DNA from 2 places in the Teredinibacter franksiae genome. Region 2 is predicted to be linked to the other one. Evidence: riboswitches for the same ligand, from Rfam matches in the RefSeq annotation. Region 2 holds a riboswitch; the other holds the start of a gene.

Region 1 (7,363 bases), 2.5 Mb from region 2:
TTACTGAGTATAAAGGGCGAGTTCCGTAAAATGGATATGGGTGGCTACGAACCTAAAATGGAAGGTCCTTGGGTGTTTAAGCGCAACGATAATTACTATTTTACAATGCCCGAGAATAATCGAATGTTGGCCTATTATATGGCTAAATCACCTAAAGGCCCCTGGACCTATAAAGGGAGTTTTATGGATGAAGAAAGCAATAGTAATAATCACCACTCTATTGTTGAATATAAAGGGCAGTGGCTTCTATTTTATCATCGCTGGCTAGCAACGACCGACACAGGCTGTAAGAAAAAGCAGCGTCATAGCGCCGCAGAATATCTCTACTTTAATGGTGACGGTACAATTCAGAAGGTTCGGCGAACAGACAAAGGCGTGGCAGGTTTCTCAACTAATGTGAAGCCACTTTCCGAAAAATAGGTTTTTAATGGTGTAACGGCGGGGTAATGTCCCGCCGTTACACCGTTTTACTGAAAGTCACTGAACGAAACACCCTTCAAGTGCGGAACAAAATTACAGGGCCCTTGGCGGCTATCAATTTGTTTGCTAATGATGTCTTTCCAGGCGGTTTTACAGGCGTTAGTACTGCCGGGCATACAAAAAACAACCGTGCGATTCACCAAGCCCGCAAGTGCGCGAGATTGAATAGTGGATGTCGCTATTTGGTCGAAAGAGATTTGACGAAAGAGCTCACCGAAACCTTCTACTATTTTATCCAATAACGGTATTACCGCCTCTGGCGTACTGTCTCGCGAGGTAAAACCGGTGCCGCCGGTAATCAGAATAACTTGTGTACTATCATCGGCTATCCAATTGGATACTGCGGCGCGTATGGTGTAAACATCGTCTTTAACTATAATTTTTTCCACCAGGGTATGACCGTACTCCGTTAGCCCATCGACAAGGCTTTGGCCCGATGTATCGGTTGTTGTATCGCGCGTATCGGATACGGTAAGAACAGCGATATTGAGCGATATTAATTCTTGAGTAACCAGTTTTCCCATAGTATTTTCCTACTACACTTACCCGCCTATCATAGCGAGGTGTTGGGTTGAGCCGCTGTTGCCTTGTTGTAGGCTGTGGGCGGCACCTTTATGTTGCAACAGTTCGCGAATACGCTTGGCGAGCTGTTCTGTATCTTCATTTATTAGGTGAGGGCGAAGTTTGTGGTGCTCTTCTGCAAACAAGCACAAGTGCATGTTGCCGTGGCTGGATATGCGTAATCGGTTGCAGCTCGCACAGAAATTTTTACTGTAAGGCATGATCAAGCCAATAGTACCTGCATAATTCGGGTGTGTATATTCAATTGCAGGGCCTGCGTTGGCTTCGCGTAAAATCGCCAGCCAGCCGTTATCTTCGAGCATGGTTTGAATGCTGTAACCGCTAACATGTTGCTGTTTGAAAAATGCTTGGTTATCACCGGTTTGCATTAATTCAATGAAGCGCAACGATACGGGGCGATCCTTTACGAAATTGAGAAAGCTCTGCATTTCGTTATTATTGTATTCGCGCATTAACACCGAGTTTATTTTTACTTTTTTTAGTCCAAGGCTTATGGCTTGTTCTACCGCCATGAGGACTTCTGTCAACTTATTGTGGCCGGTAATAAGGCGAAAGGTTTCGGGCACTAAACTATCAATACTAAGGTTAAGCTGGTCTAGGCCGGCGTCTACATAGTGCTTTAATTGCTTGTTAATACGGTAACCATTGGAGGTCAGTGCCAGTGTTTCTATACCGGTGGTCGATTTACACAGGGCCATAATCTCGGCGAGATCTTTACGCAGTGTAGGTTCGCCGCCGGTTAATCGAATTTTGCGAATGCCGTTTAAGGCAAAGGCAGAAACAACGGATTGTATTTCTTCCAGTGAGAGATAAGGTTCGCTATTGGTAGGGCAATAGCCATCGGGGAGGCAATAATTGCAGCGGAAATTACACGCATCGGTTACCGATAGGCGCAAGTAAGTAAACTGTCGTTGATAGCTGTCGGTCAGCTGGGTATTCTGCATGGGGCTGCCTTTCCAAACGGGAGATCACGCAGTTTCTCGCGTAACCCTTCAACAATCTAAAGCGGCTTACTAAAGGCGGCTTAGCATGTTAGCGGTTCGAGAGCCCTATCATTGTGACGTAGGCTGGCGAACTTCGGCGAAGTTGATTTTGAGGGGGATTCGCTAAAATTTCAATATACCTTTAGGGGTAGCCTCTGCCGTTAGCGAGTGCGGCAGAGGCTGGGGTGCCGAATTTTCAGATTAGAGTGAAACCTGAAGCATCAGCCACACTTTTTGGGTGTCTGTTAGGCTTGTTTCCTCAAGATTATCTTGCGCGCTGTAATTTGCGTATTTAAATAAGGCTTTTACCTTTTTGTTGATGGGGTAAATAGCCACGGCATCCAGTTCAGTACCCAAGTCCACGCTGCCTACATCACTGCTAAAGGTGTGGTAGGTTGCGCTGAGTTTAACTTTGCCGATGTTAGTTCCCGCACCAAAATAGATATCCTGTAAACCGGCACTGGGCGTGTTCAGAAATTTATCGGCCCAACCTTGCCACTTGTGCAGGGTTGCCAGCGGGGTAGCAAAGGCTTTGTTGCCGTCATCGCTGCCAAGGTTTTCATAGCCAATATTCCAGCTAAAGTTGCTTAGCTTACCGTTAGCGCCAGCCTGCAGAAAACTTGCAGTATAGGCCGTAGGGTTGTCGCCTGTTTCAGACTGCGTGGCGTAGCTGGCGGTCAGTTTCACAACATCCAAATCACCGGCATAGCGCACGCCGAGGGTATTGCTGGAAATGGCGGCGGCATTGTCGAAATCCATTAAGTAGGCAAAGCCGGTTAGCTTGTGTGCGTCACTAACACTGAAGGTGGCATTGGCTAGGTGTACGGCACCACGAAGATCAGCGTTGGGGCCTGTAGGGCCAAAAATACGGTTTACATTATTGATGAAGCTGTAGCTGCCTTTTACCGCGCCGGATGAGTATGCAAGAGAAAGCCCATCATAAGTCTGCTCGTTTTGTCGCCAGCCAACACCGCCAACAAATCGTTGATCGTCCAATAATATTCGCTGGCGACCGGCTGTAGCGCCGAAGCTACCGTTTTTATAGGCAACAAAAGCCTGGTTAAAATCAGTGCCCGTGGGGTCGGCGACTACAGGGTATTCGCCGCGACCGTTTACTGTACTGTTGTATTGTTCACCACCGAGAGCAGAGACATTGTCCATTTCCAGTTTAAACGATACATTGTTTACGCTGCCCGAATTGAATGTTACACGCGAGCGTAGAGTATTGGCCGCTGCGGTTTCAGCGATACCCTCTTGGTCGACACCTTCGTAACGGTAACGGAAATCCACATTGGTTTTGCTGTCGGTCATTAGCGTTTCCAGCGCTGAATCAGCCACAACGGGTGCAGAGCAGAGCGTTGCTGCAACGGCTGAGGCTAGAAGTTTTGTCGAGAGTTTCATGTGTTTTTCCTTGTTAATGGTCAAAAATTTTAATTAGTCGTCTAAAAAGTTGTGGTTTTGAGCCCACTGTACTCGGCGCTTGAAGCGGTCTGTTTTATTGGCAATAAACATGGTGATCATGCAGATGGCTAATACGCCATAAAGCAACATAAAGCAGGCGCTGTAGATACCCACCGCATCAACCACTAGGCCAAATGCAATAGGTAAGGTGCAGCCCCCAAGTGCACCCATGGCGGCAACGAACCCACCAACGGCGCCCATTTGCCTTGGGTAATAGTCGTTTAGTGTTTTGTACACACTGGCGCGGCCGAAGCCCTGCGCAATCCCAATAACAAAAATCAGTGCAGTAAAAACCCAGACATTGATTTCGATGGTGATATGTACATCGCTATCCACGCCGTGAATGGTCATGCTGGTGGGTGGGTAACTGAGGAAAAAAAGGCAGACCAGACAAATCCAGAACACCGTCCAATTAACCGCACGGCCGCCGTAACGGTCGGCGAACCAACCCCCTAAGGCGCGCACCATACTGGAGGTGGCGGCGAAAAATAGCGTGAACGCCATGGCCTGTTTTATTGACAGGTTGTACGCATTTACGTAGTACTGCGGTAGCCATAAAATTAAGGCGAGAAAACTGCCAAACACAAAGTAGTAGTAGAGGCTAAAGCGCCAAATTTGCAGTGTGCCAACAATTTCCTTCAGGCTTATGCTTATTTTTTCGAAGCGGGCGTTTTCCGCCTGCCGTGGGCGGCTGGGTGCAAGCCAGAGAAACACCAAGGCAACCATTAGCAGCCCAACCGCATAGATAGGGCCAATATTTTCCCAACCCCATTTGTCAACAATATAGGGTGCTGCTGCCAAGGTAATGGCGGCGCCGGCGTTACCCGCGCCGAATATGCCCATGGCGGTACCTTGCTGGTTGCGTTCAAACCAGTCGGTGACATAACTGATGCCAAAGGTGAAGGATGTGCCGCTGATACCAATCCATAAACCCAGCAACATGTGATCCACTAGCGACGACATGTACGGCAGTGCTAAAAGCGAAGGCACTACAATTAGCATTTGCGCGCCGTAGAGGTATTTGGGGTTAAAGCGGTCGGCTAAGAAGCCTGCCGGTATGCGCAACAGGGCGCCTGTGAGCATGGGGGCTGCGAACAGCAGGCCAAGATCCAGCGCGGTAAGCGAAAGGCGATGTTGTAATTCCAAGGCGAGCACAGCATAAAGTACCCATACCGAAAAGTTAGCACCGAAGGCAATGGTGGCTAAGGTTAAGGCGCGGCTGGAACCACGGAAAAGTAAATTATTTTTCATTTTTCTCAATTAACCAAAGTTGCTGGTGGCAATGTAACAAATCGTTGTACGCCGGGCTGTGTTATGCCACTTAGAAGTTAGTCGGAGTAGGTGGTAGCGGTTTCTTGTACTCCTTTGTGGGTAGGGCGTGTGGCGTTGTCGGGGCTGTATTCGGTTTCAAGAAATCTTGTAGAGGTAGGTGAATATTAAAGCCCTAGTTCTGGGGAATGATACCCTTAAGGGTGGTTGATACAGGTCAAACGAAGCCCAGCCTGTGGGCGCCAAACTCGCTGCACACCTTTCTATATGTACGGAGGCAGCTATGTCTGCTGATGCGAAAATTAATTTATTGGATTTTTCTGATCCAAAAATAAAAACGCTCCATGTCACGTGGTTTGCGTTTTTCCTTACCTTTGTTGTTTGGTTTAATCATGCGCCGATGCTGGTGTTTATGAAAGAAGCCTTCGGCATGACCTCACAGCAAGTAAAAGCGCTAATGATTCTTAACGTTGCGCTCACGATTCCGGCACGCATTGTTATTGGAATTTTGGTAGATAAATTCGGCCCAAGAAGGGTTTACAGTGTGTTGTTGGTGATATCGTCGTTTATATGTGTGGCCTTTGCCTTTGCCCAGACCTACGAACAGCTAGCGTTACTGCGTTTCCTAATGGGTTTTGTAGGGGCGGGTTTTGTTATTGGTATTCGAATGGTTGGCGAGTGGTTTCCGCATAAAAGTGTGGGTGTAGCCGAGGGGATCTACGGAGGCTGGGGTAATTTTGGGTCTGCCGCTGCAGCCATGAGCCTACCAACGCTTGCACTTATTTACGGCGGCGAAAACGGTTGGCGTTACGCGATAGCGACTACCGGTATTATCGCGGGTATCTATGGCGTGTTCTATTATATGGTTGCACGCAATACCCCCAAGGGTTCTACTTATTTCAAACCGAAAAGGTCGGGAGGGCTGGAGGTAACCAGCTGGGGTGATTTTTACCTGTACTTGCTGATGAATATCCCCATGTATTTGGCGCTTGCTGTACTGGCCTGGAAATTGTCACCCACCGGTGTGGGGCTATTGACCGAAAATGCCATGTACATTATTTGGGGTGTGCTTGTTCTACTGATGATATTTCAGATTTCACAAATCTGGAAGGTTAACAAAGAGAGCCTAACCCACGGCGTACAGGAGCACGACAAATTTAAATTTAAGCAGGTAGCAATATTAGACTGGGCCTACTTCGTTACTTTTGGCTCTGAGTTGGCTGTTGTGTCTATGTTACCGTTGTTTTTTCTCGAAACCTTTTCGGGCTTAGACCCCGTAACGGCTGGCTTACTTGGCTCCGGGTTTGCCTTTATGAATTTGGTGGCACGGCCAACGGGTGGCTGGTTGTCGGACAAAGTTGGTCGACGAAAAGCATTAATGGTTTTGATTGGCGGTTTGGCTGCGGGCTATTTTGTACTGGGTCAAATCACCTCCACGTGGTGGATACCTATGGCCGTTATTGCCACAATGTGTTGTTCCTTCTTTGTGCAGGCCGGTGAAGGTGCGGTGTTTGCGATAGTGCCGTTGATCAAGCGTCGAATGACAGGGCAAATTGCCGGTATGGCGGGAGCCTACGGTAATGTGGGCGCGGTAACCTACTTAACCGTTCTTAGCTTTGTGGATTACAGTACATTCTTTATTGTGATTGGTTGTTCGGCTCTGGTTGTATTTTTTATCGCCATGATGCTAGACGAACCCAAAGGTCAGATCTCCGAAGTGATGCCAGACGGCACAGTACAAATGATTGATGTTGGCTAGCGCCTATCAGATTTTGGAATAACCCAAATATGAGTGCAACTTTAAAAATAGAGACGGCCTACCAATGTGTGGCGGGCCGTAAATCGTTAAATGAGGACAGTGCTGGCGCGTTGCATCCAGCCGAAGATTTTTTGTTGCAAAATAAAGGCGTGGCGCTAGTTGTCGCTGACGGTGTATCCTCTGCGGAAGCGGGTCAGGAGGCCAGCCGCACAGCCGTTGCACGTTTTATCGAGGACTATTACAAAACCCCGGAGACCTGGTCGGTAGGCCATGCCGGGGAAAAAATTCTGACCACCCTCAACCTACATTTGTATCGCAAAAGCCACGAGTTTGTCACCGAGGGTAAGGGTTACCTGTGCACGTTTAGTGCTGCAATTATCAAAAGCCGAACGGCGCATTTTTTTCATGTAGGTGACAGCCGTATTTACCACCTGCAGAAAACGGAAAGTGGTGAGTGGCAGATAAATCAATTAACCCAGGACCACACGGCCTTTATCGAGCGCAATCACGCCATACTGGCTCGCGCAGTGGGCATGGATAGCCGTTTAAATATCGACTATGGTCGCCAGCCTGTTGCTGAAGGTGATCGTCTGCTGCTGACCAGCGACGGTGTCCATGATTTTCTTACAATGGAAGACCTTCGCGTATTACTCGCTGGCGAAGGCAGTGCAGAAGCCATTGCCGAAAAAATAAAAGACAGCGCATACGAAAAAGGCAGCGACGATAACATTAGCGCGCTGGTTGCTAAAATCGAAACGCTCCCGGAAGAAAGCCTAGACGACTACAGCATCAAATTAACCCGTTTACCATTTCCACCCGAAATGTCGGT
Region 2 (7,363 bases):
TATCGGCAAAATCATCCATGTCCAAGGTTTCAATTAATGCGGAAATTTTCTTTTTTGACTGTTTGCGAGCCAGCCCAACAATATTGGCGTAGTACTGAATATTTTCCCTAGCGGTCATTCTTGGGTATATACCAGAATTGTGAGGTAAAAAACCAATACTTTGGCGTACTTTTTCCGGAGTTTTGTTTACATCAAAACCATCGACAATAGCGCTACCGGTATCCGCCGATATTAGCGTAGCCAATATACGCAAGGTCGTGGATTTACCCGCACCATTTGGGCCCAGTAACCCCGTAATAACGCCATCACCCGCAAAAAAATTCACATTCTCAACCGCCTTAATCAGCGGTTCTTTTCGGCCCGCACCCTTTTTTCGAAAAGATTTACTCAGCCCATTCGCTTCGATCATGTGTCACTCCTCAATTCCTTGTCAAAGCCGATTAGGGCGTAGGTCCATTAAAGTCGATAAAAAATGGGGCTGGTTCTAATCTATCTAGGCACTCTATATCAAGCTCCTTCGAGGAAGCAGCGTCGAGAAATTTCGCCATTTGCGTGGGCATACAACCCTTTGCAGCCAATCCGTGCCCCATACCTTCGGCTATTAAATGCCGGCTATTGGTCAATTTTTCTGCGGCCTTAACCGCATATTCCGGTGGCGTTATCGGGTCAGCAGAGCCCGATAAAAGCAGCACGGGTTTGTTTGATTCAACGGGTAATTTGAAGTTTCGGTCGACAGGGCCCGTGGGCCATATTGCACAAGTGTCGAGCAGAGTATCGAGTAAGTGCTCACCAATATAGGTGCCAGCCAAACGCTGCCTATCTCCGTCTCTTAGCGCAAAGAATGCCATATCTTCGCTGCAAACAACCGAATTGTGCATACCGATACTTAACATATCCCCCATTGTTTTTTCTGTTTTAAAGGCGCTCCGAGCCAACGGGGAAAAATTATTGTTGGCGTAGGCTTCATGTAACAAAAGCGGTAATACCGCCATTACTTCAGGCGCATAGAGCGACATCCGAATCAGCATCAGTAAATGCGTTTTATAGAGCGTGAAGGCTTCAGGTTTACCACTGCCAAAATTTTCAACCTTCAGCTCAATAGGGTTTTCATTGAGTTGTTCAAATAACGATGTAATCCCCTGCTTTAGCTGTGGGAATGCCTGCTTACAGGACTCCACTTTTTCGCAACGCGTAATCATATCGTCCAATGCACGCTGACTTTGAATGGCGATGTCATACCCTAAGTTCAGCTGAGGGTAAGCTACTGCATCGAGAATAACACTGCGTGTCGACTCAGGGTACATACGCAGATAGTGCTGTGCCACACGCGTACCATAAGAAGCGCCGTATAAATTCCACGCACCTAAGCCCAGCGCCAGGCGTACAGCCTCCAAGTCGCGCACCGCTACACTGGTCGTATATTGTGAAGGATCACCCTCCAGCTCCTCCAGGCACTGGCCTACAAGTTGCTTTGTTTTTTCGCGGTTTTGTTCGTGGGCATGCAAATTTTTATCTACATCATCCAAACAGATCAACTTGTTCGATTTGCCGGTACCGCGCTGATCGATGATGTAAATATCACGGTTTAAATTAATTTTATCGAACCCCTGCCCCGGAAACAGGTACCCTTCACTGGCAGCAGAGCCAGGCCCGCCAGAAATGGGAACAAATGCGTCTTCCATTGGCTTTTTACCCTTCGCCTTGATTTTGCCAACAAACAAGGTGATTTTTTTACCACTCGGTTTTGCGTAGTTTTCTGGCACCTCCAGACTGCCGCAGTCTAAGAACCGAAAATGGGACTTTCCCGGATAGCTCACGCGGCATTCGGTAAACTGAATATCACCGATGGTAGACGTATGCTCTGGATCTGTGTAAACCACATTTGGGAAGGCGGGCCACGCCGCAGCTGCTGCGCAGCATAAGCTGGAAAAAAGTAGTGCAGAGGTACACACTAAAATTGAGCGTAGAGAATGCCAATTCCTGACGTCCATTCAATAAGTCCTTTATGGGAGCAGGTTATAACGAGTAGCAAAGTATAGGAGCCTACTCTATAAGCGTCCACAACCAGCATCAGCTTATTGGCAAATGAATAAAATCATCGCAATATAGCGTTTTTTAGCCGAAGCCGTGTTACCTAAAGCCAAGCAGCCCTGTTTGGCCATGGTACCTAGGCCGCGCTGGACCCCATGCCCAACGACCGCATAGCCACATGCTGTCATTAAGCACAGGGCTTGCGCCGGGTTACAGGAGAAACTCTGTAGCCTCCCGAAATTGGAAAGGCCACAACATGATAAACCATACCCCCATAGCGGATACTTACCAGCGCCGCTTTACTTATTTGCGTCTGTCGGTCACCGACCGCTGCAATTTTCGCTGCAACTATTGTTTGCCCGATGGCTATTGTGCCGATAGCCAAGAAGACTACCTATCCCTGGAAGAGATAAAGAAGGTGGTTGAGGCATTTGCCTTAAACGGTACCCGCAAGGTGCGAATCACCGGCGGCGAACCCACACTTCGCAAAGATTTAGTTGAGATTATTCACCTGTGTAAGTCCACTCCCGGTATTGAATCGGTTGCCCTCACATCCAACGGTTACAAAATAACCCGGTTATTACCCAGGCTGGTGGAGGCCGGTTTAGATCAATTGAATTTAAGTGCCGACAGCTTACGGGCAGAAAATTTTAAATTGATTACCGGCCACGATAAATTACAGGAAGTTCTCCACGGGCTAACCCTGGCAACAGAGCTTGGGGTAAAGCGAGTAAAACTTAACGTTGTACTCATGCGCGAACATAATCTGGAGGAGCTAAGTGCATTCGTTCACTTCGTCAAAAACAAGCCCATCACTCTGCGGTTTATTGAGTTAATGCAAACCGGAGACAACCGGGAGTTTTACCAAGCGCAACACGTTGGTGGCTCAGAGATACAAGAGCAATTAGAAAAAACCGGCTGGTCACAGGTGTTACGAGAACCCCACGCAGGGCCGGCCGTTGAATATACCCACACCAACTACCAAGGTAATGTTGGCCTGATTATGCCTTACAGCAAGAATTTCTGTCAGAGCTGTAACCGACTGCGAATTTCAGCGCGGGGCAATCTTCATTTATGTCTCTTTGCGGAGGATCATCACAAACTTCGTCCACACTTACTCAATGAAAGCAGCCGTGAATTGGCAAAACGAATTAAAACCCTTCTCGGTTATAAGGGTGAGGCACACGACTTGCACCAGGGCAACAGTGGTTCAACTAAGCACCTTGCTATGCTTGGAGGTTAATCGGGGTTAGCGGTATGAGTATATTTATCACAAAACCGCTAATACCTCTGACTATTATAGTGTTAACAATTCCTGACGCCCACACAGAGGATTGTGATGCCGGGGACAAACTCTAGAACAGGTGTAAATCACTGCAGGCCAACATCGCGCAGACAAACAATTATGCGGGACGATGCTTACAAAATGCGCGCTATCATCAGCAACTGAATTAAGGGCACCTTGATAATTGTTCTTAAACTTTGTGTGTGACTCATGCACAGCGTCACAATTTTTCGCCGGGCCAGCCATTTTGCCTTACGCATAAACCGCACACAAAGCCATTATTGGAGGTGCCCCTAAGCACAGATTGCAACCGGTGGAATGTAGCGAGAGAATTGCGGCCGTAAATACTCCATTTGATCACCACGAATACGTGCGCTATTAATCAAGGCTAAATATTCTGCTGGGTTAGGACTATACGGAAGAGCGATCAAATCCATGCTTATTTCACTTAATAGCGAGCTGCCTTTACGCTGATTGCAACGCTTGCAAGCCGCGACGACATTCTCCCACTTATCTGCACCACCGCGACTACTCGGGTTAACATGGTCGCGCGACAGACACATAAAATCAAAATACAAACCACAATACATACACTGGTAATTATCTCGCGAAAATAACGCTTTATTGGTCAGTGGTGGGTTTAAACGTATGGGCGCGAACTTCCCGCCTTCACAAGCGATAATAGCCGGCAACGACAATACGGATCTGCGCCCGGTTAAGCGCGAGTATCCACCACGGGCTTTTTTTACCTCGCCACCTAATGTCCAGCCGATTACCCCACGCGAATACAGACACGTTGTTTCCTTCCAGCTAATCCATTCAATCGGCTGGCCTGCCATATTCAATCTAAGAATACGCGCTTCCATTACCTGCTCCGGTTTCAGCTATCTAGCGTGGCCACAATCACATACGGATGGAGGATCCCCAACCACTTTTCAGCATCATTATCTTGCCCTAATAATTATCCGCCGTAGTGAGCGGTACTACTTATCAACTTATCTACTTATCAACCTATTAATCTATCAACCCCATCACACGGTCCTCCACACCTTTGGCTACACCGGTTAATTTACTGGGGCTCTACACGCTCACACCCTGAGACAAATACAGCACGAGCACTTTAAAAATCAGGTTATTCTTTCAAGGTGTTGTCGGCGCTATGACCATTTTCGGTTATGTCGAATAACGCTCGGCTCTGCACGCCCCCCATAACGTAAAAACCCGCCAAGCAATGCCGGGCGGGGTTTTTGAAGTTGGCGCTGCTGTGAATTTCTGGGGTGACAAAGCCGCTGAGTCGTCCAGCGTGATAGCGGGTGGCAACTGGAGTGACGCGAGAGCACCGGGTAAGAACTATAGGTGCCTGTCACATGTCTGCTTAAGTACTTGAAGACGACGCTCCTCTTTCCTTTTATCCACGGGTGGATACTAATTTAATTCGCAGCACATAAAGCGTTAAATACTTTCGACGCTTACATTAGATAGTACGCAAACTAGCGAGACTGTCAAGCCAATAATTCACGGTATCACTTTAAGATTTTATGCGCGACTAAACCCATGTGGTTCAGCGCTCAAATACGTGAACTAACCACAGAGTAATGCCATCTTTTTACGACAGTTTTTCGAAAGGTAATAGAAAAATAAATTTAAACAATCGATGGAAATAAGGAATAACTCTAGTGCGGCATAAAAGCACCAAAAAAATAACGTTAGGCAACGCTAATTTAGGATTGATTTAGTATTTTTGAATATTTAAACCGTAAAACGTAAAACGCCGCGACTGATCCGGTCGCGGCGAGCTCACAGGATGTTACCTGGGTTCCATTCGGTGCTATATGGCAGTGATCCAATCAATTCCTTGCCGCAAATCCTTTGCAGTCGTCCCTGACAAAATCTATTGTACGCATTTCGGGTGAAGGGAACAGAGGCATATTTCGCTTTTACGTGTGAGACATATCCTACAAGGCTGGCCAGTAAATCATCAACTCAGCTTTTATTCTTTAACTGAGAGCTTTGAGTTCGTACTATATGCTGAATTAACGCCTCTTGATTGGACTTATTCATGCCAAAAAAGTCAATTCTCCAGTAATAGCTCTCACCATCAAAATTGGGTTCGCAACTCACCACCCGACCATTGGTCTCAATTTCCAGATCACCGGGCGATAGCTTAAGCTGCAAATTCAGGTTTTCACCCACGCCTATCTGCTCGTTGTTGACAAACCCAATTCCACACGCGGAAAGGTTGGCTTCCTTCACTTTATGAGCGATGCGCGAGATCGTCTTGCTGTCCATTAGCAAATGGTTAACAACGCGCTCAAGCTTTTGATTAAACAACCTAATAATTTCAGTAACTTTTGGGTTCTCGTCCTCAAGCTCAGTGAGTAGGTGTTCTATTTGCTCATCTTGCTGCTCAATCACATCAAGAATATTGGTGAGCTGCTCCCCAGCTTCTCCAGGCTCTTCCATTCCTTGCGTATGGAGGCGGTGATCAAGAGGCTCATAACCAATGCCTATACATTCATCAATGCGAAAATAGCGTCGTCGTTCGTCGTGCATTAGAAAATCTCTTCAGGTTCTAGGTCGAACAAATACTCAGGCTCAAGGTCCAGCTCGCGAAGAATATCTTCACCCTCTTTATTCTCTTTCAACATTTTTAAGTCATCTTCGGAGAGTTCATCTTCAACCCCCTGTTTTACTAGGATTTCAACACGCCTATTTCTAGCTCGATTTTCAGCCGAACTATTGGGGGCAAGGGGCAAAGTATCCGAGAATCCTGCCACTTCAAATCGGCGCTCCGCAACATCCCCACCAACCATTAGTTCATGGGCCACCGAAACCGCCCGAGAGGACGATAGCTCCCAGTTTGAGCGAAATCTGCTGGTGCTAATGGGAATATCATCGGTATGGCCCTGCACCGCTATCTTGCCTTTTTTTAACGCGAGCACTGCGCGCACCTCTCGCATTACATCTTTGTACGATGGCGACATCTCGGCTGAGCCCGAAATAAATGAGCCCTTTTCTCGAATACGAATAATAATCAAGCGGCCACGGGTTTCAACTTCCACCTGCCCCGCCGAGATCTGCTCGTGTAATGCGCCGGCAAGTTCATAGGCGTCTTCTTCAGTTTTCTTTAGCAGATCTTCGATTTGTTGTTTTACCCGCAGTTTAACGCCAGCATCGTAACCCTCATCCCCCTGTTCCATATCGAACTCTTCAGCGCAATCCTGTTCCATCGACATTTCGGTGATATCTTGGGTTTTCTGCCAAATTTCATTCAAAGGAGTGGGTTCCGTACGACCAGGGCTAAACTCCTGCGCTATGATGCTAGTACCTTTTGGTATCTGAGTAACACTCAACTTGGTCTGCACGCCAAACGCCTGAGCCATAGAGCCCGCCAAGCGCTTGAACTTCATCGCATCCATTTCAGAAAACGACAGCAGCAAAACGAAAAAGCACATAAGTAGCGACATCAAATCGGCAAACGTGCCCATCCAAGGCGGAAGCCCTGGAACACAATTACATTTTTTCTCTTCTTCGTCGCTCATTATGACACTCAATCCCCGAGGACTTACTCGGCGGCAGCTTCCACTTCGCGTTTACCCTCAGGTAGGTAATTGCGAAGCATGGAGTCGATAACCCTTGGGTTTTGCCCGCCTTGTATGGCTAGTAGCGCATCAATAACCAGGCTTTTAACCATCGCTTCTTCGCCTGCCCGCAACTTGAGCTTATCGGAAATGGGGCCGCATATAGCATTGGCAATAACGGCGCCATAGAGCGTCGTCAGCAGTGCTACCGCCATTGCCGGGCCAATGGCTTTGGGATCATCCATATTAGCTAGCATCGCAACCAAACCAATTAAGGTACCAATCATCCCCATTGCCGGCGCCATTTCAGCCATGGCACCAAATATAGAAGCCCCCACTTGGTGACGCTCTTCAGCCTTATTTTTGTCAATAGACAACAGACTTTTCACGACATCCGGATCATGGCCATCAACTAACAACTGAATGCCACGCTGAAGAAAGTCACTGCTAACCTCCTTGCCCTCCA

Evidence for each region. A riboswitch is a leader RNA that binds a small molecule or an ion and turns the genes downstream of it on or off. The one in region 2 is predicted to bind molybdenum cofactor.
Region 1: linked by a shared signal. The riboswitch ahead of moaA (GTP 3',8-cyclase MoaA) and the one ahead of moaA (GTP 3',8-cyclase MoaA) in region 2 are both predicted to bind molybdenum cofactor.

Annotation. Positions count from the first base shown of each region.
Region 1 covers NZ_JACJUV010000001.1:1,680,495-1,687,857, reverse strand. Annotated here, with positions in the region: gene H5336_RS06855 (family 43 glycosylhydrolase) at 1-420, shown strand, start outside; gene moaB (molybdenum cofactor biosynthesis protein B) at 468-1,004, opposite strand; gene moaA (GTP 3',8-cyclase MoaA) at 1,023-2,006, opposite strand; molybdenum cofactor riboswitch at 1,996-2,157, opposite strand; gene H5336_RS06840 (alginate export family protein) at 2,247-3,446, opposite strand; gene H5336_RS06835 (MFS transporter) at 3,480-4,757, opposite strand; gene H5336_RS06830 (NarK family nitrate/nitrite MFS transporter) at 5,059-6,534, shown strand; gene H5336_RS06825 (bifunctional protein-serine/threonine kinase/phosphatase) at 6,564-7,363, shown strand, end outside.
Region 2 covers NZ_JACJUV010000001.1:4,131,260-4,138,622, reverse strand. Annotated here, with positions in the region: gene H5336_RS17400 (ABC transporter ATP-binding protein) at 1-409, opposite strand, end outside; gene H5336_RS17395 (alpha/beta hydrolase) at 441-1,991, opposite strand; molybdenum cofactor riboswitch at 2,106-2,298, shown strand; gene moaA (GTP 3',8-cyclase MoaA) at 2,288-3,274, shown strand; gene H5336_RS17385 (HNH endonuclease) at 3,610-4,182, opposite strand; gene H5336_RS17380 (PilZ domain-containing protein) at 5,300-5,869, opposite strand; gene H5336_RS17375 (flagellar motor protein MotB) at 5,869-6,858, opposite strand; gene pomA (flagellar motor protein PomA) at 6,882-7,363, opposite strand, start outside.